4 regions of the Neobacillus sp. S1115 genome follow, and region 1 is predicted to be linked to each of the others. Evidence: predicted binding sites of a transcription regulator. Region 1 holds the regulator's gene; each other region holds the start of a gene.
What was found. The regulator Rex, encoded in region 1, represses fermentation and respiration genes when NADH is low (regulators of the CRP and FNR family bind a similar motif). The targets are predictions, from matches to a motif close to TTGTGAAATATTTCACAA.
Positions count from the first base shown of each region.

Region 1 (5,731 bases):
CGATTCCGTTAGGGCCGACAAGGGCAATGCTGTCGCCTTTATACACACGAAAGGAAATATCCTCGGAAACCTTCTCTCCATCATAGCCGACAGCAAGAGAATCAACAGTCAGTACATCATTGCCGCTTTGCCGCTCAATTTCAAATGAGAAAGAAGCGGATTTTTCATCCCCTGATGGGCGGTCCATGACTTCCATCTTTTCAAGCTTCTTCCGACGGCTTTGCGCTCTCTTAGTAGTAGTGGCCCGTGCGATGTTGCGCTGGATGAAATCCTTTAACGCGGCAATTTCCTCCTGCTGCTTTTCATAAAGCTTCATGTCGCGTTCATAATTGGCAGCTTTCTGCTCAAGATAAGTGCTATAATTACCGGTAAATCGCTGAATCAGGCGGCGTGATAGTTCATACACCTCTGTAACCACTTTATCCAAAAAATAGCGGTCATGCGAAACAATTAAAATCGCGCCATCATAGCCCTGCAGATATTGCTCCAGCCAGGAAAGGGTTTCGATATCCAGGTGGTTGGTTGGCTCGTCCAAAATTAAAATATCAGGTCTTGTCAGCAATAGCTTGCCTAGCGCAAGACGCGTTTTTTGTCCGCCGCTTAGACTTGAAATCATTAACGTAGTATCGGAAAAATTTAACCCATGCAATACAGAGCGGATATCGGCTTCATACTGATAGCCGCCTTGCTCTTTAAACTTTATTTGCAATTCATCATATTCCTTTAATACCCGTTCGTATTTTCCTGGGTCTCCGAAAACAGCAGGATCGGCCATTTGCTTCTCCAGCTTCCGGAGCGATTTTTCCATCGCCTGCAGGTTCTCAAAAACCGTCAGCATTTCCTCCCAAATGGACAGATTGGACTCCAAACCCGTATTTTGCGCCAAATAACCAACGGTAACATCCTTTGGTTTGATGATTTCGCCGCCGTCATAGCCCATTTCGCCGGCGATGATTTTCAATAACGTTGATTTCCCCGCTCCATTGCGTCCGACAAGGGCAACACGGTCACGGGTTTGTAATTCCAGTTTTATATTCGATAAAATAAGTTCAGCACCATAATATTTTTGTAATTGGTTAACCTGTAATAAAATCATTTTTTTCACCTCTATTACCTTACGACTAGTTTACCGTATTACCCGAATGTCGGCAATGAAGTGAAATTTTTAATGGAATTATAAAAAAATATACTGATAGTTCAAAGTTTCACACACATGGACATAAAAATATTGTATTATTTTTTGTAGGAGGATTTTTTTATGGCTGAATTTACTCATTTTAATGAAGAAGGCCGGGCCAAGATGGTCGATGTCAGCGATAAGCCGGAAACGGCACGCACGGCAATTGCCCAGTCTAGCATAACAGTAAGCACTGAAATTTATGAAAAAATCACAAACCACGAAATGAAAAAGGGCGATGTCTTAGCAGTTGCCCAGGTTGCTGCAGTGATGGCAGCGAAAAAGACATGGGATATCATTCCAATGTGCCACCCGATTCCATTAACAGGTATCAATATTAGTTTTTCGTGGGAGCAGGCCGGGCAGGAACAATATACACTGCATATTGCTGCATCAGTGAAAACCAAAGGCAGTACGGGGGTTGAGATGGAAGCGCTAACAGCCGCCTCTGTTTGTGCCCTGACCGTCTATGATATGTGTAAGGCAGTTGATAAAGGGATGGTGATTGGACCAACCTTTCTGGTGGAAAAAACCGGCGGCAAAAACGGTGATTTTAGAAGAGAAATCTAATATATCCATTAAAATTGAAGGGTGGGAGAAATATGTCCAATGAAACGATGAAAATACCACAGGCAACAGCAAAGCGTCTGCCCTTATATTATCGATTTTTACAAAACCTTCATTCTTCTGGCAAGCAGAGGGTGTCATCTGCAGAATTGAGTGAAGCAGTAAAGGTGGACTCGGCCACTATTCGCAGGGATTTCTCTTATTTCGGGGCCCTTGGGAAAAAGGGGTACGGCTATAACGTAAACTATTTGTTATCGTTTTTCCGGAAAACACTTGATCAAGATGAATTAACAAAGGTAGCGTTAATCGGGGTGGGTAATCTCGGCACAGCCTTTTTACACTACAATTTTTTAAAAAATAATAATACAAAAATCGCTTGCGCCTTCGATGTGGACCCCGGAAAAATTGGCGGTTCGATAGGCGATGTTCCCGTTTATTCGATGGACGATATAGAACAGTATTTGATCGATGAAAATATTTCGGTGGCGATTTTGACGGTGCCGGCCCCGGTTGCACAGCAGATTACAGATAAGCTTGTGAAAACGAATGTAAAAGGGATTTTAAACTTTACACCAGCGAGACTGAATGTACCTTCATCGATCCGCGTGCATCATATTGACCTGGCGGTGGAGCTGCAATCACTTGTTTACTTTTTAAAGCATTATCCAAACGACGAAGTAGAAGAATAAATAATCAATGGGCTTCTCGCCAAAATGGTGAGAGGCCCATTTTTCGTTTTGAAACATTTTTCCTAAACAGATCACTATACAAAAGGAGTTGAAGCGGGTAAAATGATTACACAAGTAATTATTGTAATCCAATAGGAAAGGTTGGGATTAAAATGACAGAAACAGTTCGTTCAATCCCACGTCCGCTCGTGAAAACAAACCAGTGGACAATTGTTTTAAGTGTTGTGTTAACATGGTTATCCGGACAGGAATGGTTTTTGTTAGTACCATTTGTTGCCGGTATGTCTGGTCTTTTATTCGAATTTAATCCGATTATGCAAATAGCAAAACTATTTTTAAGAAAGGACCCAAAGGCTTATATCCCTGAGGATTGGGAGCAGCAGCAATTTAATCAAAAAATTGCCGTATCGTGTTTGGGAATTGGATTTGTAGGATTCCTGCTGGGATGGAATGGTGTTGGCTATGTGTTCACGATTCTTGTCGCGGTGGCTGCCTTTGTGGCAATTCTAGGTTTTTGCATCGGATGCTTTATTCATTTTCAGTGGAACCAATACCGTTATAGAAGGGCGCACCAATAAAGGAGAGGTCTGAATTATTCAGCCTCTTTTTTTGTTTTTCTGCTTATATTTGACGCTTCCATATCCTTACATTTAAAATTAAATTGAAAATTATGAATTATCATTCATGAGGAGAGTGGCGTTTTTATGAAGCTTGTTTCCCAAGAGACAGAAGCAAGAGGAAAAAATTCTTACAGCTTTGATGAATTTCTCGAAAAACGTGACAACCTTGATTGGTACCGTGATGAACCGTTTTTACAAAAAGTGGTCAAGAAATTTACGGGTTCTCAGCACAGCCAAATCCACGAAAAACTATTATCCTTTTCACCAATAGTATCTGCAAAATGGAACCGGTTAGCCGAAAGAATTGCCAGACCGGAAGTCCGCCCCTATATGCTTCACTTTGATGCTTTTAATCATCGGATTGACCGGATTGTTCGTCCTCAAGAAGTTCATCAATTAGAGAATGAAATTTTCGGAGAAGGTCTTTTTTCCAGTAACATGACACCTTGGGAAAGCTTTGTGAAAAGAATGCTGATCCATCAGCTGGGTGAGGCAGGAGTGACCTGTCCGCTGACATGTACACATGGTTTAGTGGCTTTGCTTGACCAATTTCCGGATGAAGAATATCCAGAACTTCAAGATATATTACATCATACAAAAGAAGGGCTAAACGGCGAATTTGCCATTGGCGCTCAATTTATGACAGAAATCCAGGGTGGTTCTGATTTGCCGGCTAATGTTTTGGAGGCGGTTCCGGAAGGCAAGTGTTATCGTTTGTATGGGAATAAGTTTTTCTGTTCTGCGGCTCATGCCGATTATTCTGTGGTGACGGCAAAAATATCGGGAACTGACAAAGTTTCGACATTTATCGTACCATCCTGGCTTCCGGGGGATAAGGAGAAGGAGAAACGCAACGGGTACGAGATTAATCGGATCAAATGGAAGCTGGGAACAGCCGAGCTGCCAACTGGGGAGATTCAATATAAGGGGGCGCGTGCCTATCCAATCGGTCCAAAGGATAAGGGGATTGCAGTTGCAGTCGGAATTGTATTGACCTTGTCGCGGTTGGAAATTGGGATTGCCTGTGCTGGGTTTATGCTGAGGGCCTCTCGGGAGGCAAATTTGTACAGTGATTTCCGAAGTGTTTTTGGGAAGAAGGTAAAAGACTATCCACTCGCAGCAAGCAAGTTGAAACGAATCCAGCATGCCGCTGAGCGAACGACGGCGGGGGCATTCAAAATCTATAATCTTTTCTTGCAGTTGGATAAGCCGCTTAATCCAGGAATTAAATCGGACCATCCAATTGAAGTTAGGAAAAAGTTATTTAATCTGCGTGAACTTGTCTTGCTGCAGAAAATCTGTGCAACGAATGAGGGAGCGGAAATTTTACGGGAGGCTATCTCCGTGTTTGCCGGCCATGGAGTAATGGAGGAATTTTCGTCGCTGCCGCGTATCTTCCGCGATGTGGTCGTAAACGAACAGTGGGAGGGACCGCGTAATCTGCTGTTAACGCAAATTTACCGCGATTTGGGCAGGGTTTCTGATTGGTATTCACCTGCCGAGTTTGTGGCAAGCGTTCTTGAGGGAGCCGATTCAGAGACGATTAAAAAGTTTACGGACCAACTAGAGGACTTGCTGCAAAGACCTGTTTTAGGAGAAGTAAGTGAAGCATCGATGGAAGCCGCGGAAGAATGGGATGCGTTCTGTGACTCCTTCTTTAAGGCTTACCAGCTGATAGCTCTAAAAGAGGTCAATTAATGGAGCGGGGCGTAACATTATAGACGGTATCAAGGACAATTTGAGTGAAATTGGGGGTGGAAATGTCCTTGATAGGAGGTATCATGAGGTTAGTCTAAAAAGTGGACACGTAAAAATGAGATTTAGATTATAATACAATCATCATTTAAAAGGACGTGTTCACATGGGTAAACATCATTCTCAAGAGTATAAAGAATATGTTGCAAAGTTAATCGTTGAGGAGGGGAAAAAAGCCTCCCAGGTAGCTTTTGAACTCGAGATCTCCCCTAAAACTGTTAGTCGATGGGTGGCAGCTTACAGGACTAAAACAAGTGCTGGGAAAGCTGGAGAAAACTATCTTACACCCACAGAACTTGAAAAACTGAAAAAGCAACACGAGAAAGAGATACAAAAATTGAAAGAGGAAAACGAAATTCTAAAAAAGGCCATGCACATCTTCACGAAAAACCAAGCGTAATTTATACGTTCATTCAAGCCCACTCTGATGAGCACGCTGTGGCGAAGATGTGCAAAGTTCTTAAAGTATCATCAAGTGGCTATTATAAATGGCTAAGGATCCAGAATAAACCTCAATCTGAGAAAGATGCCTACCGTAAAGAAATCAAGCAAAAAATAAGTAAATCATTTCACGAGAGCTATGGTACGTATGGGAGCCCCAGGGTCCATGCCGACTTGGTGGAGTGGGGTTATACCATTTCTCAAAAGACGGTTGCACGTATGATGAAAGAGATGGGTTTAACAGCCACACCAAAAGAAAAGTTTGTCATTACTACTAATTCAAATCATGATTTACACATTTATCCTAACCTGCTTAATCGCCAATTTAATGTTGAAAAGCCCAACCGAGCATGGGTAACTGACATTACGTACATTTGGACGCTTGAAGGCTGGGTTTATTTATCATCCGTTATGGATCTATTCTCAAGAAAAATCGTAGGCTGGAGTATGGCTTCACATATGAAAAAGGAGCTATCCATACA
Region 1 covers NZ_AP038275.1:247,319-253,049, forward strand. Annotated here, with positions in the region: gene ACZ5B7_RS01395 (ABC-F family ATP-binding cassette domain-containing protein) at 1-1,096, opposite strand, end outside; gene moaC (cyclic pyranopterin monophosphate synthase MoaC) at 1,259-1,747, shown strand; gene ACZ5B7_RS01405 (redox-sensing transcriptional repressor Rex) at 1,780-2,433, shown strand; gene ACZ5B7_RS01410 (DUF4395 domain-containing protein) at 2,586-3,011, shown strand; gene ACZ5B7_RS01415 (acyl-CoA dehydrogenase family protein) at 3,138-4,751, shown strand; gene ACZ5B7_RS01420 (transposase) at 4,915-5,208, shown strand; gene ACZ5B7_RS01425 (IS3 family transposase) at 5,220-5,731, shown strand, end outside.

Region 2 (5,731 bases), 440 kb from region 1:
TGGAATTCCACGTGAAAAAATGGGGTTGGAAAGTAAGATAGGGATTTTGGAAAGTATTTCGCTAAAAAGTGTTAGTAAAAGGCATTAAAGTGGAAAGTATCCGATTTAATTTGGAAAGTAAATCTCCCAATTCGGAAAGTATATCCAAATAAATGTAAATTCTTCAAAAAAGGTAATTGAAAAGTTACCTGAGCCAGGCAGAACGCCTGGCTTTTTGTGTGGAATTCCACGTGAAAAATGGGGTTGGAAAGTAAATAGGGATTTTGGAAAGTATTTCGCTAAAAAGTGTAAGTAAAAGGAACAAAATGGAAATTATCCGATTTAATTTGGAAAGTAAATCTCCCAATTCGGAAAGTATATCCAAATAAATGTAAATTCTTCAAAAAAGGTAATTGAAAAGTTACCTGAGCCAGGCAGAACGCCTGGCTTTTTGTGTGAAATTCCACGTGAAAAATAGGGTTGGAAAGTAAAATAGGGATTTTGGAAAGTATTTCGCTAAAAAGTGTAAGTAAAAGGCACAAAGTGGAAAGTGTCCGATTTAATTTGGAAAGTAAATCATAAAAATCGGAAAGTAAATCCAAAAATTGCAAATAACCAACAAAAATAACGAGCTAGAATCCAAGGCTACCTGCATACTTTCCCCTTCCAAAGAAAACGATATGGAAAAAAGGGGGATTTTCACATGAAATTGGTACTCGCACTGCTCCTCACCTTCGGAACTATTAATGTTGGGACCACCGGCATCCCGGCCATACCGAAAATCCTAATCCATCCCCCAATCCAAAAATCAACAAAAGATACCGTCGCCATCGTTATGCTTGACCATCCGAAAACAGAACAGGAAATCAAGCAGCTGCTCGCACCCTATAAAGACATCAAGCTGCGCCGGGTCTACCAAAAGGCCATTAACGGTTTCTCGATTCAAGGGCCGCCAAGTGCAATCGCCCGTCTAGATGCCCAGACCCGGAACCGCCAGCAAACACAAATCCAGCATGTCTCCCCGGTAACAGAGTATCGGGTCGAGACCGAGGAAAGCGTGAAAATCATTGGCGGCGAGGCGGTGCGCGGTTTTTTTTCAAAAAAGAATGAACGTCTGACCGGCCGCGGTGTGACGGTCGGGGTTATCGATACCGGGGTGGACTACACCCATCCGGACCTTGCCCGGAATTATGCGGGCGGCCATGACCTTGTCGATAACGACCAAGACCCGATGGAAACACTCACGCAAGGCCGGGCTACGATCCACGGTACCCATGTCGCCGGCATCATTGCCGCCAATGGAAAAATCAAAGGCGTGGCCCCGGAGGCAAAAATTGTTGCGTACCGCGCGCTTGGTCCAGGCGGCGGGGGAACGACGGAGCAGGTGCTGGCAGCGATTGACCAGGCCATCAAAGACAAGGTCGACATCATGAACCTCTCACTTGGCAACAGCATTAACGGTCCCGACCTGCCAATCAGTCAGGCGCTCGACCGTGCTGTCGAAAATGGGATCGTCGCCGTTGCGGCATCGGGCAATTCCGGACCAAATGTGTGGACGGTCGGTTCTCCGGGAACATCCGCGAAAGCAATTTCGGTCGGCGCATCAACGCCTACCATGGAAATTCCCCAACTATTAATAGAAGGAATGCAAAATCCGCTCCGGATTCAGCCAATGGAGGGGTCGGGGAATTGGGCGCTTGACCGGACGCTCCCAATCGTCGACGGCGGCATCGGCCAACCCAGCGAACTCGAGAACGTTCAGGGGAAAATCGTTCTAATGAAGCGCGGCGAATTGACTTTTTCGGAAAAAGCAAAAAATGCCCATGAAGCCGGGGCTAAGGCCGTCGTGGTCGCCAACAATCTAAAGGGCACGTTTATCGGCAATCTCGATGCGCCTGCTGCTATACCGATTGGGTCGATTACCAAAAGCGAGGGGGAATTTTTACGAAAAAAACTGAAAAACACCAGTGTGACGGCAAGACTCAAAATAAATGAAGAAATTGACCGGCTTGCTGACTTCAGTTCCAGGGGTCCCGTCACGGATACATGGGATATCAAACCGGACCTCGTTGCCCCAGGGGTGGCCATCAATTCGACGATTCCTGGCGGCTACTTAAGCCTGCAGGGGACGAGCATGGCGGCACCGCATGTAGCCGGCGCCTGTGCACTGATCAAGCAGGCCCATCCGGATTGGACGCCGGAGCAGATTAAGGCGGCGCTGATGAATACCGCCAAACCGCTGGCAAAGGAACCTGGTGAGCCAAGCAGCAGCATGAGCCCGGGAACAACGCGGAAACCAATCGAAATCGGTCCAATCGGCAAGAACCAAAACAAAACCAAGATTAGCCCCGGACCCTACTACCGCACATACGAGCAGGGGGCCGGCCGCATCCAGGTCGATGACGCGATCCAGACGGAATCGCTGGTCATGCCGGGCAGCATTCGGTTTGGAAAGTTTAGCAGCCTGAAAAATGTTCATAAAGCCCAATTAAAAGTTGAAAATATCAGCGACAGTCCAAAACGCTACACGTTTGACATCCCGCAGCACATCGACGGCTTGGAGTGGCGTTTCCCGCTCGCGTTCACACTTGAGCCGAAAGAAACAAAAGAAATTACCGTGGAGCTCGCCGTCGACCCGCAGATTTTCAAAGGGAAAATTCACGATGGTTTTCTAACCTTACATGCTGGGAGCCAGTCCATCCATATCCCGTTTTTGTATGTTCTTGAGGAGCCGGGATACCCTCGGATTATGGGCTTTGATTTTGCAGAAGGAGATGAGCCAGGCACTTACCAGTATGAGGTCTACGTACCGGGGGGAGCGGAGGAATTTGGAATCGCCTTATTCAACCCTGACGATTACCGCTTTGTCGGCTTTCTTGACACAAGCACCGATGTAAAGAAGGGACTGATCCGTAAAGCCTTCAAAGCTGAAGACCTTCCATACGAAGGGACCTACCGAGCCAAAGTCTTCGCCAAAAAGGCGGGCAAAGAGGATTTTATTGAAACGATGATTTCTATTTATAAAAATTAAGACAAAAATTAGGGCGGCAAACGAAGTGAGAATGCCGCCTGAAATTCCACCTAACCTTTGGGAAATTTTTTAAAAAGTCAGAAAGAAATGTTCACAAAATGGACACAAAATAGCCAAAAAAACTTCAAAAATTACAATACAATAAGAGTGTTGACTTTCACTTCCAAATCGCAAAAAAATTGGGAAATTGTTTGTGGAATAATTCACGTAAATTCATTGACAATGCATGGTGCCTATTGTATGCTAACAAAGGGTGTGCATGGTAGGGTTTTCATCAAAATTTAATTTGACAAAATCCCGCGCATGATTTATCATAATCACCTTTTGTTTTTCATTCTCTACGCAGTGAGGATGATTTTATTATGCAAAAGAACCGCAATCCTTTTCAAGCCATGGCTTTAATGTCTGCTATTGTTTCCCAGTTGGTCGGCTCCATTCTGATTGGCATTTTTGCCGGAAGGTGGCTGGACGGAAAATGGGGTACAGAACCAATATTCTTAATAATCGGACTGCTCCTGGGTCTTGCGGCAGGGGTTTATTCTATGCTTGTCTCAATCCGCCATTTCTATTCAGGAGATAAATAACCATGCCAGATTTCAGAGAAATGTACAACAGGCAGAGAAAATGGATGTTTTACTTGTTGTCCATTTATGTTCTTGGCTGGGGCTTCACTACATACAAAACGACTTTCCTTGGGTTGATCCTTGGGACATGCTTTAGCTTCATTATGCTTTGGATGTTAGTGAGAAAGACAGAGAAATTCGACAAAGCCGTTTCGGCAGGGAAAAAGGTCAAATCATTGGGCTCGCTGCAAAGAATGGCGATCTCGGCAATAGCGGTAATGATTGCGTTAGAATACCCTGATTATTTTCAAATAGTTAGTGTTGTTTTGGGACTAATGACAGCCTATATTGTCATTATGATAGATTATTTTTATCATGCTCTGCATGCTCAAAAGTGAAGGGAAGCGAGGTGAGTTTATATGCATCATGGGGCTCCTGAGTTTGAATTGTTTGGTCTCTGGTTTAACGGGGCAAACGTTCTTATGATCACAATTGCAAGTGCAATTGTATTTCTTATTGCCGTATTAGCAACCCGCAAGCTGGCAATGAAACCTACGGGGATGCAAAACTTTATGGAATGGGTGATGGACTTTGTAAAAGGCATCATCAACAGCACAATGGATTGGAAAGAAGGCGGGCGATTCCACATCCTGGGGATTACATTAATCATGTATATTTTTGTATCAAATATGCTGGGTCTTCCTTTCGCAATCGTCGTTGACGATAAGCTTTGGTGGAAATCACCGACAGCTGACCCGATTATTACGTTAACCCTAGCGGTCATGATTTTGGGTCTTACCCACTATTACGGCGTCAAGCTAAAGGGCGCAAAAGGATATGGAGAAGGCTTCTTCACTCCAATGAAATTCTTATTCCCGTTAAAGATTATCGAGGAATTTGCGAACACATTGACGCTTGGTCTGCGTCTTTACGGTAACATTTACGCTGGTGAATTGCTTCTATCGCTCTTGGCAGCGGGATTAGCACACCAAGGAATCGCCGGCACAATCGCCGCCATTCCGCTTACACTTGTATGGCAAGGCTTCTCAATCTTCGTCGGATCCATCCAAGCGTACATCTTTACTATGTTAACGATGGTTTATATGGCACACAAAGTGAGTCATGACCATTAATATAATTTTTTATAAAAAATAAAACATATTTATACATTTTAAGGAGGAACAAAATAATGAATCTTATAGCAGCAGCAATTGCAATTGGTCTAGCAGCAGTAGGCGCAGGTATTGGTAACGGTCTTATCGTAGGACGTACAGTTGAAGGTATCGCTCGTCAGCCAGAAGCACGTGGTTTACTACAAACTACAATGTTCATCGGGGTTGCGTTAGTAGAAGCATTACCGATCATCGGCGTTGTTATCGCGTTCATGGTCTTAAACCGATAAAATTAAAAAACTCCAAATGGCGAAGCGGACTTTTAAGAGACAACCTTCGCCATTCTATTATGTCTGTTTTTGCATAGTGAGCAACTCTTGAAAGGAGTGAACCCAGGGTGTTAACAAGCAGTTTAGTATTAGGTGCAGCCGAGCATAGCGCCGGCCACGTTAATTATGGAGATATCTTCTTCCAACTGATCGTGTTTATTGTCCTCTTGGCATTGCTGAAAAAGTTTGCGTGGGGTCCATTAATGGGCATCATGAAACAGCGCGAAGAGCATATTGCAAGTGAAATCAACGCAGCTGAAGAAAGCCGCGGAGAAGCGAAGAAGCTTTTAGAAGAACAAAGAAATCTTTTAAAAGAAGCCCGTGCAGAAGCACAGAGCTTAATTGAAAGTGCGAAAAAGCAAGGCGATATCCAGCGTGAGGAAATCATCGCAGCGGCCCGACAAGAAGCGGAACGCCAAAAGGATTCTGCCAAGCTTGAAATCGAACAACAGAAAGAAAAAGCTGTTGCCGCTATTCGCGAACAAGTGGCTTCCTTGTCTGTGTTAATTGCTTCTAAAGTAATTGAAAGAGAATTATCTCAAGCGGACCAAGATGCGCTTATTAACGAATATATCAAAGAGGCAGGAGAAGGGCGATGAGCAACCAACTAGTAGCAAAACGCTACGCGTCGGCTCTTTTTCAAATTGCAAAGGAACAGCAGATTCTAAGTACAGTAGAAGAAGAACTTCGTGTAGTCAAGGAAGTTTTACAATACAA
Region 2 covers NZ_AP038275.1:6,060,779-6,066,509, reverse strand. Annotated here, with positions in the region: gene ACZ5B7_RS29440 (S8 family serine peptidase) at 683-3,010, shown strand; gene ACZ5B7_RS29435 (AtpZ/AtpI family protein) at 3,370-3,594, shown strand; gene ACZ5B7_RS29430 (ATP synthase subunit I) at 3,597-3,971, shown strand; gene atpB (F0F1 ATP synthase subunit A) at 3,993-4,706, shown strand; gene atpE (F0F1 ATP synthase subunit C) at 4,763-4,975, shown strand; gene ACZ5B7_RS29415 (F0F1 ATP synthase subunit B) at 5,083-5,613, shown strand; gene ACZ5B7_RS29410 (F0F1 ATP synthase subunit delta) at 5,610-5,731, shown strand, end outside.
Region 2: a site for Rex is predicted at 3,202-3,219, ahead of ACZ5B7_RS29435 (AtpZ/AtpI family protein). Genes of this name have one in related genera too.

Region 3 (5,731 bases), 2.0 Mb from region 1:
AATGGTAACGGGCGAAAAGCTTTTTAGAACCGAGAGTTTCATATAGAAGGTTAAGTAATGGCACTGCCATTTGCTTTTACAATAAAAGGAGGGATTAAATGCTGCACATTGTAGCCTGTATTAAGCAAGTACCTGACACCAAAATTATCAAGATGAATCCAAAAACAAACACGATGGACCGGAGGACGGCGCCTGCAATCTTGAATCCGTATGATGCCCATGCGGTTGAAGAGGCGGTTCGTATAAAGAATAGGTATGGAGGACACGTTTCCGTTGTGACGATGGGGCCGCCTCCCGCGGTTAACGCGATTAAAACGTGCATTGAAATAGGCGCTGATGAAGGTTATTTAATCACGGACCGCCGGTTTGCGGGGGCAGATACATTGGCAACGAGTTATGCCGTAACAAAGGCGATTGAAAAAATTGCAAAAATAAAGCCAGTAGATTTAATTATCTGCGGAAAAATGTCCATCGATGGAGATACCGGACAGGTCGGACCGGGAATCGCAAGGCGGCTCGATATTCCACCGTTGACCTCGGTGAACAAGGTAGAGGAAATCAACCAAGAGGAAGGATATGCCATTGTCCATCGCAAGTTAGAGGAAGGCTATGAAGTCGTGAAGTCGACTTTGCCGTGCTTGTTTTCTGTTGAGAAAACAATCAATGAAGTGCCGTATTCTCCGCTTCCCAACATGCTAAAGGCTGCCAGATATAAACCGCATATCTGGTCGGTTGATGACCTGGAGGATGTAGATATTAAGCAGCTTGGTTTGAAGGGCTCGCCAACGATTGTCTCCAAGGTTTGGGCTCCGCAAAAACCGGCAGGGGGAACGTTCTTTGAAGGCAGTCCAGCGGCACAGGTTGAGCAATTGCTCTCTGTCCTTTTTGAAAAGAAAGAACTCTTTGAAATAAAGGGGGAAGTGTAATTGGATTTTCAAGATTACAAAGGTGTTTGGGTATTCATAGAACAAAAAGATGGAGTGGTTGCTTCTGTATCCCTTGAACTATTGGGTGCAGGCAGAAAGCTGGCAGATAAACGGGGAGTAGAATTAGCAGGTATTTTAATCGGAGAAAATGTTAAGCATTTAACAAACACTGTATTTGAATACGGGGCAGATACCGTGTATGTCTATGACCAACCCATCTTTAAACATTACCGGACAGAATCTTATATGAAGGCACTGCTAGAATGCAGCGATAAACATAAACCAGAAATTATCCTGTTTGGGGCCACGTCGACCGGAAAAGACCTGGCAAGCGCGGTAGCCACCGACCTGCCGACAGGTTTGACGGCGGATACGACGGAACTCGATGTGGAAGAGGAAACAGGGTTGCTATTGGCGAGCAGGCCAGCTTTCGGCGGAAATATCATGGCAACCATTCTTTGTAAAAAATACCGGCCGCAAATGGCGACGGTTCGCTCCAAAGTCATGAAGGCGCTGCCTCCACAGCCAGGGAGATCAGGTAAGATAGTGGAAGAGACCATAGCTTTAAAGGAAGAAGATATTCGCACGAAAGTCTTGGAGATTGTTAAGGCAACGGTAAAGAAAGTAAGAATCGACGAAGCGGATATCATTGTTGCAGGCGGAAAAGGGCTAGGTAGTTACGAAGGATTTCAGTTAATCCACCAATTGGCGGAAACGCTAGGAGGCGCGGTTGGTGCGAGCCGCGATGTAGTAGAAGCGGGCTGGATTGACCACGCCCATCAAGTCGGGCAAACTGGTGTGACGGTAACGCCAAAGATTTATTTTGCGATTGGAATTTCCGGTGCGATTCAACATATCGTCGGAATGAAAAATTCCGGGTTAATCATTGCCATCAATAAGGACAAAGAAGCCCCGATTTTCCAGAACTGTCATTATGGAATTGTCGGTGACGCCTTTGAAATCGTTCCAATCCTAATCGAACAGTTTAAACAGGCTTTATCGAGAGAAAAGGTAAGTCAGACCAGCCAAGGCTGATAAAAAAGTGTCTGGGTGAGAAACGAATATGATTGGTCTATTTAGGCTGTCGAAAAAACTTTCGATAGCCTTTTATTCTGATTCTTTATTCTTATTGGTGTACGTCCATTTTTAACCGGGGTTCGGACACTTCCATTGTTTTTTTAAACTATTTTGTCCGAAGGATGCCCCAGGTTCGGACACTTCTACCTCTTTTTTAAACGGTTTTGTCCGAAGGATGCCCAGGTTCGGACAAATCCACCTCATTTCAACAGTTTTGTCCGAAGGATGCCCCAGGTTCGGACACTACCTCTTCTTTTTAACACGATTTTGTCCGAAGTTTGCCGAAGCTCAGCCACTTCCACCTCTTTTTAAATCGATTTTTCCCTTAAATTAATAGTTGACAAAAAAGTGAACTGTGATTTATATCACATAAAAAAATAGGAGTAATTGGATATTCTAAAACAAGACCAATGAAAAGAGGGAAAGTGAAAAATGTCGATGTTATGTTATCAATGTGAGCAAACACCAACAGGGGGATGTAATGTGATTGGTGTTTGCGGAAAAGATGAAACTATCGCGAGTTTACAAGACACAATTATTTTTGGATTAAAGGGGATTGCTGCTTATCGGACGCATGCAAACCAACTGGGGTTCACAGATCCTTTTGTTGATGTGACAACACATGAAGCTCTTTATATGACATTAACAAATTCAAACTTTAATGTTCAGGAACATATCGATATGGCCATGAAAGTGGGGCAGTCCGCCATCCGCGTGATGGAGATGCTTGATGAGGCCCATACTAAACGGTTGGGAATTCCGGAACCGATTCGTGTCAGTCAAAATAAAATTGAAGGAAAAAGTATCGTTGTGACGGGGCACAATCTATTTGCTTTGGAAGAATTACTAAAGCAAACTGAAGGAAAAGGGATTAATATCTACACTCATTCCGAAATGCTTCCTGCCCATGGTTATCCGGCATTAAAGAAATACTCTCACTTAAAAGGGAATATTGGAAAGGCATGGTATGATCAGCGCAGGCTTTTTGAGAAATTCCCTGGTGCCATTTTAGCAACAACTAACTGTGTCATGCCAATTAAAGGAACTTATGCTGATCGGATGTTTTCCTATGAAGTCGCTGGTCTTGAGAATGTTCAAAAAATCATTAACGAAGACTTCTCGCTACTAATCGAAAGAGCTCTTGAATTACCGGAAGCAGAGATTGACTCTGAAGAAACTTTACTAACAGGATTCCACCACGAGACAGTTTTGGGGTTGGCTCCTGAAGTTATTGCAGCCGTGAAAGAAGGCAAAATCAAACGGTTCTTTGTCATTGCTGGTTGTGATGCACCAGGTCAAGGCGGCAATTATTATCGTGAATTGGTCACTTCATTACCTCAAGATACCGTTATTTTAACAACATCATGCGGAAAGTTCAGATTTAATGACGTGGATTATGGGGTAGTTCCAGGAACAGATATTCCTCGCTATATTGATTTAGGACAATGCAATAATTCCGTTTCTACTATAAAGATAGCAAAAGCATTAGCAGATGCATTCGAATGCGAAGTCAATGAACTTCCAGTCAGTATTGTATTATCATGGTTTGAACAAAAGGCAGTAGCCATTCTATTAGGGCTTTTCAGTTTAGGAATTCAGGATATTCGGATTGGGCCAAAAGCGCCTGAATTTATTTCTGAAGGTGTATTAAATGTTCTTCAAGATACGTTTAATTTGAAATTAATCGGCTCAGTAAAAGAAGATATGGAAGCAATGTTAAGTCTTTCCTAAAAATTTATATCAATATTCTATTAAACACCTAGATTGTCAAGAAAGGAATTATTCTTGGCAATCTTTTTTATTTTCCTACATTACAGGGGAGTGGATACCACTCATGTTTTTGCCTGATTTTTGGCGGCTTTTTATTAGATAGGCTATATTTGAAAGCAAAATGGAATAATTTAAAGAAAGGGGGATTTATAATATGTCTCTTCTAAAATGGAAAAGGGGATATTGATATGAAAAAGCTGATTGTCTTCTTTGCCTTCGTCATTTTGATTGGAAACCTTGCAGGTTGCGGTATTCAAATCGGAAACAACAACGCCGAAAAAAACAACAGCAAGAACAATAGCACCGCCAACAATAATGATAAGAACAATAATGGCACTTCCGACAATAATAAGGGTAATAAAGAACCAACGACAAATTCAGAAACCATTAATGATTATTATCCTATGAAGAAAAATACTCGGTATATATATGAAGGAACAGGAAACGAATTTGCCTCTTATGATGTTTACAATGATTATATTTCTGAAGAAAAAGTTCAACAAAGAATCGATAATGGCGGTACCGTTTTGGTCAATGTATTGGAACTTAAGGATGGCAAGCTTACTAAAGTCTTCTCAAGAGGAGAAACCTACTACAGAGAAAATCTGTTAAAAGCTAGCAATGATGAAAAAGAAGTCATTTTGATGACTCCATTAACAAAGGGGACTACTTGGACATTAAAGGATGGAAGAGTGAGAACAATCACGAATACGGCAGTAGATATTACAACGCCAACAGGGAACTATAAAGCAATCGAAGTTACCACAAAAAATACAAAAGATAAAACCATTGATTATTATGCTAAAAACGTAGGTTTAGTTAAATCTATTTTTGTATCTGGCGGTACTGAAATATCCTCCACACTAACTAAAATAGAGGAAAATGTGCCATTGGTTCAGAACATCAACTTTTTTTACCCGAATATTGATGACGGAAAGCTTTATATTAAAAGCAAGCAAATAAAGTTTTATACCAATGACATTACGAGGAAAGTTTTGGCGCAGGCATACAAGGAGCCAATAAACAATCAATTGGGAGTTGTTTTTTCGAAAAATACGGAGATTAACAGCTTATATTTAAACCAAGATGGAATTGTGTATATCGATTTGAATCAGGCCTTTAGGGATGAAATGTCTGCTGGAGCAGCATATGAAGAAATGCTCCTTCAAAGCGTTGTCAATACAGTAGGTCAATATTATCAAACGGCAAAAGTATATCTTACCATTGATAATAAGCCCTATGAATCAGGCCATATCAGCATGAAAAAAGGAGAGTACTTTAAGGTACAAACTCAGAACTCCATTGAGATGAAGGATTCTCACTAATACACTTAAAAAAAGACCAGTTCATGCTAACGGGTTCCGTTAACTATCGCAAACATTAAAAATGTAATGCAAAATGACCTTCAAATTGTATGGCTATTTGGAGGTCTGTTTTTGTTGATAGGAAAGGATTTCGATAATTATTTTGGGAGAATTTGTACTCTGGGTAAGTAAAATAAACGGAGAAATTCCGGCTAAATTAGGAAATACCGATATTTCCTTAAAAATAGGGGGAGTTTTTCCGCTTATATTATCCAAATCACTAGATTTTGTCTTATTTAGAGCAGTTAACCGGAATTTCTCCGCTTATATCCGTTTCTCAAGCCTCCCCAATATACATTAGCAGGAAATTCTCCACCTATAATTTCTTAGGTCTACACAAAAATTGATTAATCTTTCTTCCCTACAATTTATAGTGCAAAAAAGGATTACATTTTGGTTTGCACTTTCCTGTGCAAATTGACGTTTTGCGATAGGAAACGTAATCCGTTGATACACCGGTCTTTTTTTGGGGTGCAACGCCAGAATGGTGGTGCCCTTCCTTAAACATATTTTTAATTCATACTTTACAGATAGGAATTATCAGTTTATAATGAATTTATCAACCAACGGCTATTGTAAGCTTTTTGTAAAATC
Region 3 covers NZ_AP038275.1:2,247,668-2,253,398, forward strand. Annotated here, with positions in the region: gene ACZ5B7_RS11010 (electron transfer flavoprotein subunit beta/FixA family protein) at 99-926, shown strand; gene ACZ5B7_RS11015 (electron transfer flavoprotein subunit alpha/FixB family protein) at 927-1,961, shown strand; gene hcp (hydroxylamine reductase) at 2,436-3,734, shown strand; gene ACZ5B7_RS11025 (GerMN domain-containing protein) at 3,962-5,098, shown strand.
Region 3: a site for Rex is predicted at 2,357-2,374, ahead of hcp (hydroxylamine reductase). Genes of this name have one in related genera too.

Region 4 (5,731 bases), 2.4 Mb from region 1:
CCACATTATCGATAAAAGATCTGTTAATTAAGGGAATATTGTCGGGGGCCTATTTGGGATTTGCCACTACACTTGCATTTACGGCTGCAATTGATACTAAGCTAAGTATTGTCGGTGCTTTTGTTTTTCCAGCAGGCTTTGTGTTTATCTTGTTATTGGGGCTGGAATTGGTAACCGGCAATTTCGCGATGCTGCCGCTTGCTAAAATCAGAGGGCTAACCTCTACTTGGAACGTTATTTATAACTTCTTCTGGGCTTTTCTTGGAAATCTCTTAGGAAGCATTTTGTATGGCGTATTATTTTATATCGCCGCCACCAAGCTTGGTCATTTAACGGACGGACCGATGATTGAAAAGATTATCACCGTTGCCGAAGGAAAAACCCTAGCCTATAAAAGTATGGGCGGAGAAGGTATCATCCTATCGGTAACTAAAGCGGTTCTTTGTAATTGGATGGTAACGCTCGGAGCCTTTATGGCCTTTGTATCGAGTTCTACTATTGGAAAAATTGCCGCCATGTGGCTTCCGGTCTTTCTCTTTTTTGCCCACGGCTTTGAGCATGCTGTCGTAAACATGTTCCTTATTCCAACAGCCATGTTAATGGGCGCGCATATTTCGTTTGGGGACTGGTGGCTTTGGAATCAAATTCCTGTCACAATCGGAAACTTTATTGGCGGCTTTTTCTTTACTGGATTAGTGCTTCATTTGGTATATAAAAAAGGAAAAAGGATTCAATAAGCCAAACTGTATCCGCGGAAGGATTTGAAACGAGAGGTTAATAATTATAAAGGAAGATTTTTGCTTGTTTCGTTCGGACACTTTAAAGAGAGCTCCACCATATTTTGATGGGGCCCTCTTCCTCTCAATTATCTTTCATCAATAAGAAGAAATACATCTTCCCCTTCTATTATTGTTTGATAGCTTTTCACACATCCAATATCGGGCTTTTGAACTTTACCATCTTGCAAACAAATTTTCCAATCATGCATCGGACAAAAGACAAACTCACCGCTTACGATTCCTTGACTTAATACTCCGCCGCGGTGAGGACACCGATTTTCAACTGCCCGAAACATCCCGTTTGATAATTTGAAAACCGCCACTTCTTTATCCCCTATTTGAACCGTTTTACCTAAGCGCTCCGGGAATTCATGAACATAGCCAAGCGGAATTTTTGATATGCTTTTATTCACAGGAATTATTCCCCCCTCCACCTATTATCATTCTTACGACATGACCATGCTTTCAAACAGCTCTTTTCGCACTTTTTGATCCTCAGTAATTTCTTTCCAAGGGTCCCTAATGACTGATATAGCCTCTTCCATTCTGGCATTTAATGCTGCACGTTTTTCCTGATCATCTAACACAGCGCGGACATGCTCCAAACCAACACGCTCAATCCAGGCCGATGTTCGTTCTAAATAGTTGGCTGTTTCCCGATAATATTGCAGGTAGGCGCCCGTAATCCCCATAACTTCTTCTTCCGTTTTTACTTTGTACAATATGTCTCCCCCGCGAATGTGGGTTCCCCCATTTCCGCCGACATAAATTTCCCAGCCACCATCTATTCCGATAAAACCAATATCTTTGAATCCCGACTCAGCGCAGCTTCTAGGACAGGCGGATACGGCCATTTTTACTTTATGAGGAGTTTGCAGCCCTTCAAATCTCTTTTCCAGCATGGTTCCCAGACTGATTGAATCCTGGGTGCCGAATCGGCAAAACTGATCTCCGACACAGGTTTTTACCGTCCGAAGCGATTTTCCGTAAGCAAACCCGGACGGCATGTCCAAATCCTTCCATACTTTTGGCAGGTCTTCTTTTTTGACCCCAAGCAAGTCAATTCTCTGTCCCCCTGTTAATTTGACTAATGGAATATCATATTTATCAACCACGTCTGCAATCCTCCTTAGGTCATGTGAATTTGTCACACCTCCATACATCCGTGGAACGACTGAATATGTTCCATCTTTTTGAATATTCGCATGCATACGCTCATTCACAAAACGCGATTGTTTTTCATCTTCATAACCGGTTGGATTAACCATTCCCAAATAGTAATTTAGAGCAGGGCGGCATTTCGAGCAGCCTTCTTCCGTGCTCCAACCCAGGACAAACATAACTTCTTTTATGTGGGTCAACCCTTTTGTTTTAATTTCTTCAATCACTTCATCTCTTGATAGTGATGTACAGCTGCAAATCGGTTCTTTTTGCAAAGAGACATCAGCCTCGGATCCTAAGGTAATCTGTAAAATCTCTGCTACAAGTGGTTTGCAGCCTCCGCAGGAACGGGATGCACTCGTACATTCCTTAATATCATTGACGGTCGAACAGCCTTTTTCCTGAATCGCTTCGATGATAGTACCTTTTGACACGCCATTGCAGCCGCAAATAATTTCTTCATTGCTCATGGCAGCAGTCAGACTGTCTCCGGAATCCTCACCATTTTGGTTTAAAATGGCCACTTTTGTTAAATTGGAAATGTCTGTTTTCTTTTGAATCATGGAAACTAAACGGTTTCCTTCGCTGCTGTTACCAAATAGAACAGCACCGACAATTTGATCACCCGATAAGACGATTTTCTTGTAAATGTTATTTTGTTCATCAAAGACTTTGATGGCTTTTTTGTCTTTCTCCTCATAAAAGTCACCGGCTGAAAAAACTTCAACACCCGAAACCTTCAACTGGGTAAATAAAATAGAGCCTTTATAAGGTTCCGTTCTTACCTTGGAGATTTGTTTGGCTAAAATTTTTCCTTGTTCGTACAAAGGTGCCACTAAACCATAAGCAATTCCGTTGTGCTCTGCACACTCACCAACCGCATAAATATGAGGGATATTCGTTTCCATATAGTCATTGACAACAATGCCGCGATTGACAAGGAGTCCGCTTTCTTTTGCCAGGTCAACATTTGGTCTGATTCCGGCTGCCATCACCACTAAGTCCGCTTCAAGGTCTGTCCCATCACTGAACCTTAATCCTTTTACCCGTTCTTCTCCCAAGATTTCCTGTGTTGGTTTTTCTAATAAGAAGTTCACGCCTTGTTTTTCTAATTCTGTTTGCAGCAGTTTCCCGGCGGTTGGGTCTAATTGGCGTTCCATCAAATAGGGGGCAAGATGGATGACCGTAACATCCATTCCTAAGTTTAGTAGTCCCCTTGCCGCTTCAAGCCCCAGCAGGCCTCCTCCAATTACTGCTGCCTTTTTAAATTGTTTGGATGTTTCAAGCATGACTTCTGTGTCTTTAATATCACGAAAAGCAGTTACCCCATCTAAATCCTTACCCGGTATTGGAAGGATGAAGGGTAGCGAACCCGTTGCCAAAATTAATTCATCATAAGGTTCTATCCTCCCTTTATCTGTAATGACTGCATTCCTGCTGCAATCAATTTTGATGACTGTTTCACCCGTATATAACTGAATATTGTTAGTACGATACCATGCCCAGTCATTTAAAGTTATATCTTGAACACTTGTATCACCCTGCAGAACCTTCGAGAGCAAAATTCTATTATAATTCGGATGCGGCTCGCTTCCGAAAATAGTAATCTCAAACAATTCTTTTGAAATACTCAGGATTTCTTCAATGGTTCTTACACCAGCCATTCCATTCCCAACTAGAACTAGCTTTTTCTTCTCCACCTGGCATTCCCTCCTTGTTAAGTTTTTTAAAATATATCACACCCTTTTCAACTTGTTACCATTCATGTAAGGTTTCCTAACGTAGTTTTTAAATTAAAGCTTTCATTCAAAAAAGCGGGCTTACTTTAACCGCACTCAATTTATAACCCGGCATTTTGCAAATCGGATCCAGTTCCTTTGCTACGAGCAAGTTAACATTTTGCGAATCCGCCCAATGAAAAGGAACAAACACCGTATCCGGACGTATTGTTTCCGACCATTTGCTTCTCACAACAATACTCCCCCTTCTAGATTCGATTTTCACCAACTTTTCATCGCCGATTCCGTAGGCCTTTGCCGTTGAAGGGTGGATTTCCAGAAAGGATTCAATGTTTCTTGCGGCTAATGCCGAGCTTTTTCTTGTTTGCACACCTGTTAAATAATGCGAAACGACTCGGCCTGTTGTTAGATATAACGGATACTCTTCGTTTGTTTTTTCTTTGGAAGCGGCCAATTCATTTGGCACTACCGCCATAACCGCTTTGCCATCCGGATGGGCAAAAGAAGTTTCGAACAATCTATTTGTCCCATTGCTGGATTCATCCGGACACGGCCATAACAAACCGCCTTCCTTTTTTAAACGATCATATGTTATGCCGAAATAATCAGCGATTCCTCCACGGCTCGCCATTCGTAATTCATTAAAAATGGCTTCCGGAGATGAATAGGAAAAATGTTTCTCCTGACCAAGAACTCTAGCGATGTCACAAATTATCTCCCAATCATGTTTCACCTCTCCAGGACTAGGAAAGCTCGCTTCCCTTAACAATACCCGTCCCTCTACATTCGTCATTGTCCCTGTATCTTCAATATAAGAAGAACTTGGTAAAATTAAATCTGCTAATCTAGCAGTCTCGGACACAAATAAATCAACGGCAACGAAGAATTTTAATTTTTTTAGAGCTTCTTGTACGAAAACGGCATTCGGATTGGAAACAATCGGGTTGGAACACATGAGCAGCATTCCCGTTATTTCACCTTCATGAATTTTTTCCATCATTTCATAGGCTGAAATGCCCTTTCCGGGCAATTCCTCCACAGGGATTCCCCAGACACGGGCCATAAATTCGCGATGTTCCTCATTTTCAATTGAGCGGTAACCTGGAAGCTGGTCTGCTTTTTGACCGTGTTCTCTTGCTCCTTGGCCATTTCCCTGACCGGTAATCGCTCCATAACCACAATTTGGCTTCCCGATTTTACCAGTAACAAGCAGAATATTCAGGAAATTACGCACAGTAAATGAGCCATCTATTTGCTGCTCCACTCCTCTAGCGGTAAAAATCATTCCTGATTCTTCTTTTCCAAACTTTCTCGCCGCTGTTCGAATTTGCTCGACGGATACTCCTGTTTGGTCTGCAATTTGGTCCAACTCCAAGCTGAGGACGTAGTCTTTAACAGCTTCAAAACCCTTTACCCGCTTCTTTAAAAACCCATGATCCAAATATCCTTCTTGGATGATGACCTTTAATAACCCGTTGGCTAGTACCGCATCAGTACCCGGTTTTAGCTGTAAATGTAAATCAGCCATTTTCGTTGTCGCCGTTTCTCGAGGGTCTATGGCAATGATAAAAGCACCGTTTTCTTTTGCCTTCTCAAAATATGGCATGATAGTAGGCTGACATTCGGCAATGTTTGTTCCTGCTAAAATAATGCACCGTGCAAACGGAACTTCGGATAAGCTGTTGGTGAAGCCTCTGTCCATTCCAAACGTTTGGTTGGCGGCGGAAGCTGCGGCAGACATGCAAAAACGGCCATTATAATCAATGTATTTGGTTTTTAACGCTACCCGTGCAAATTTACCCAGCAGGTAGGCTTCTTCATTTGTTATTGACGCACTTCCGTAAACGGCCAAGGCATTCTGACCATCCTCCTCCTGAATTTGGGTAACCTTTTCTTTGATGTGGTTTAATGCTTCCTCCCAGGAAATGCGCACAAATTCCCCATTTACTTTTAATAACGGGTATTTCAAACGGTCGCGATGGAAGGCATGTTGATGGGCATTTGCACCCTTCATGCATAAGCGACCCTCGGAAGTTGGATTATCCTTCCCCA
Region 4 covers NZ_AP038275.1:2,675,797-2,681,527, reverse strand. Annotated here, with positions in the region: gene ACZ5B7_RS12995 (formate/nitrite transporter family protein) at 1-737, shown strand, start outside; gene nirD (nitrite reductase small subunit NirD) at 866-1,192, opposite strand; gene nirB (nitrite reductase large subunit NirB) at 1,226-3,640, opposite strand; gene nasC (assimilatory nitrate reductase catalytic subunit NasC) at 3,747-5,731, opposite strand, start outside.
Region 4: a site for Rex is predicted at 3,665-3,682, ahead of nirB (nitrite reductase large subunit NirB). Genes of this name have one in related genera too.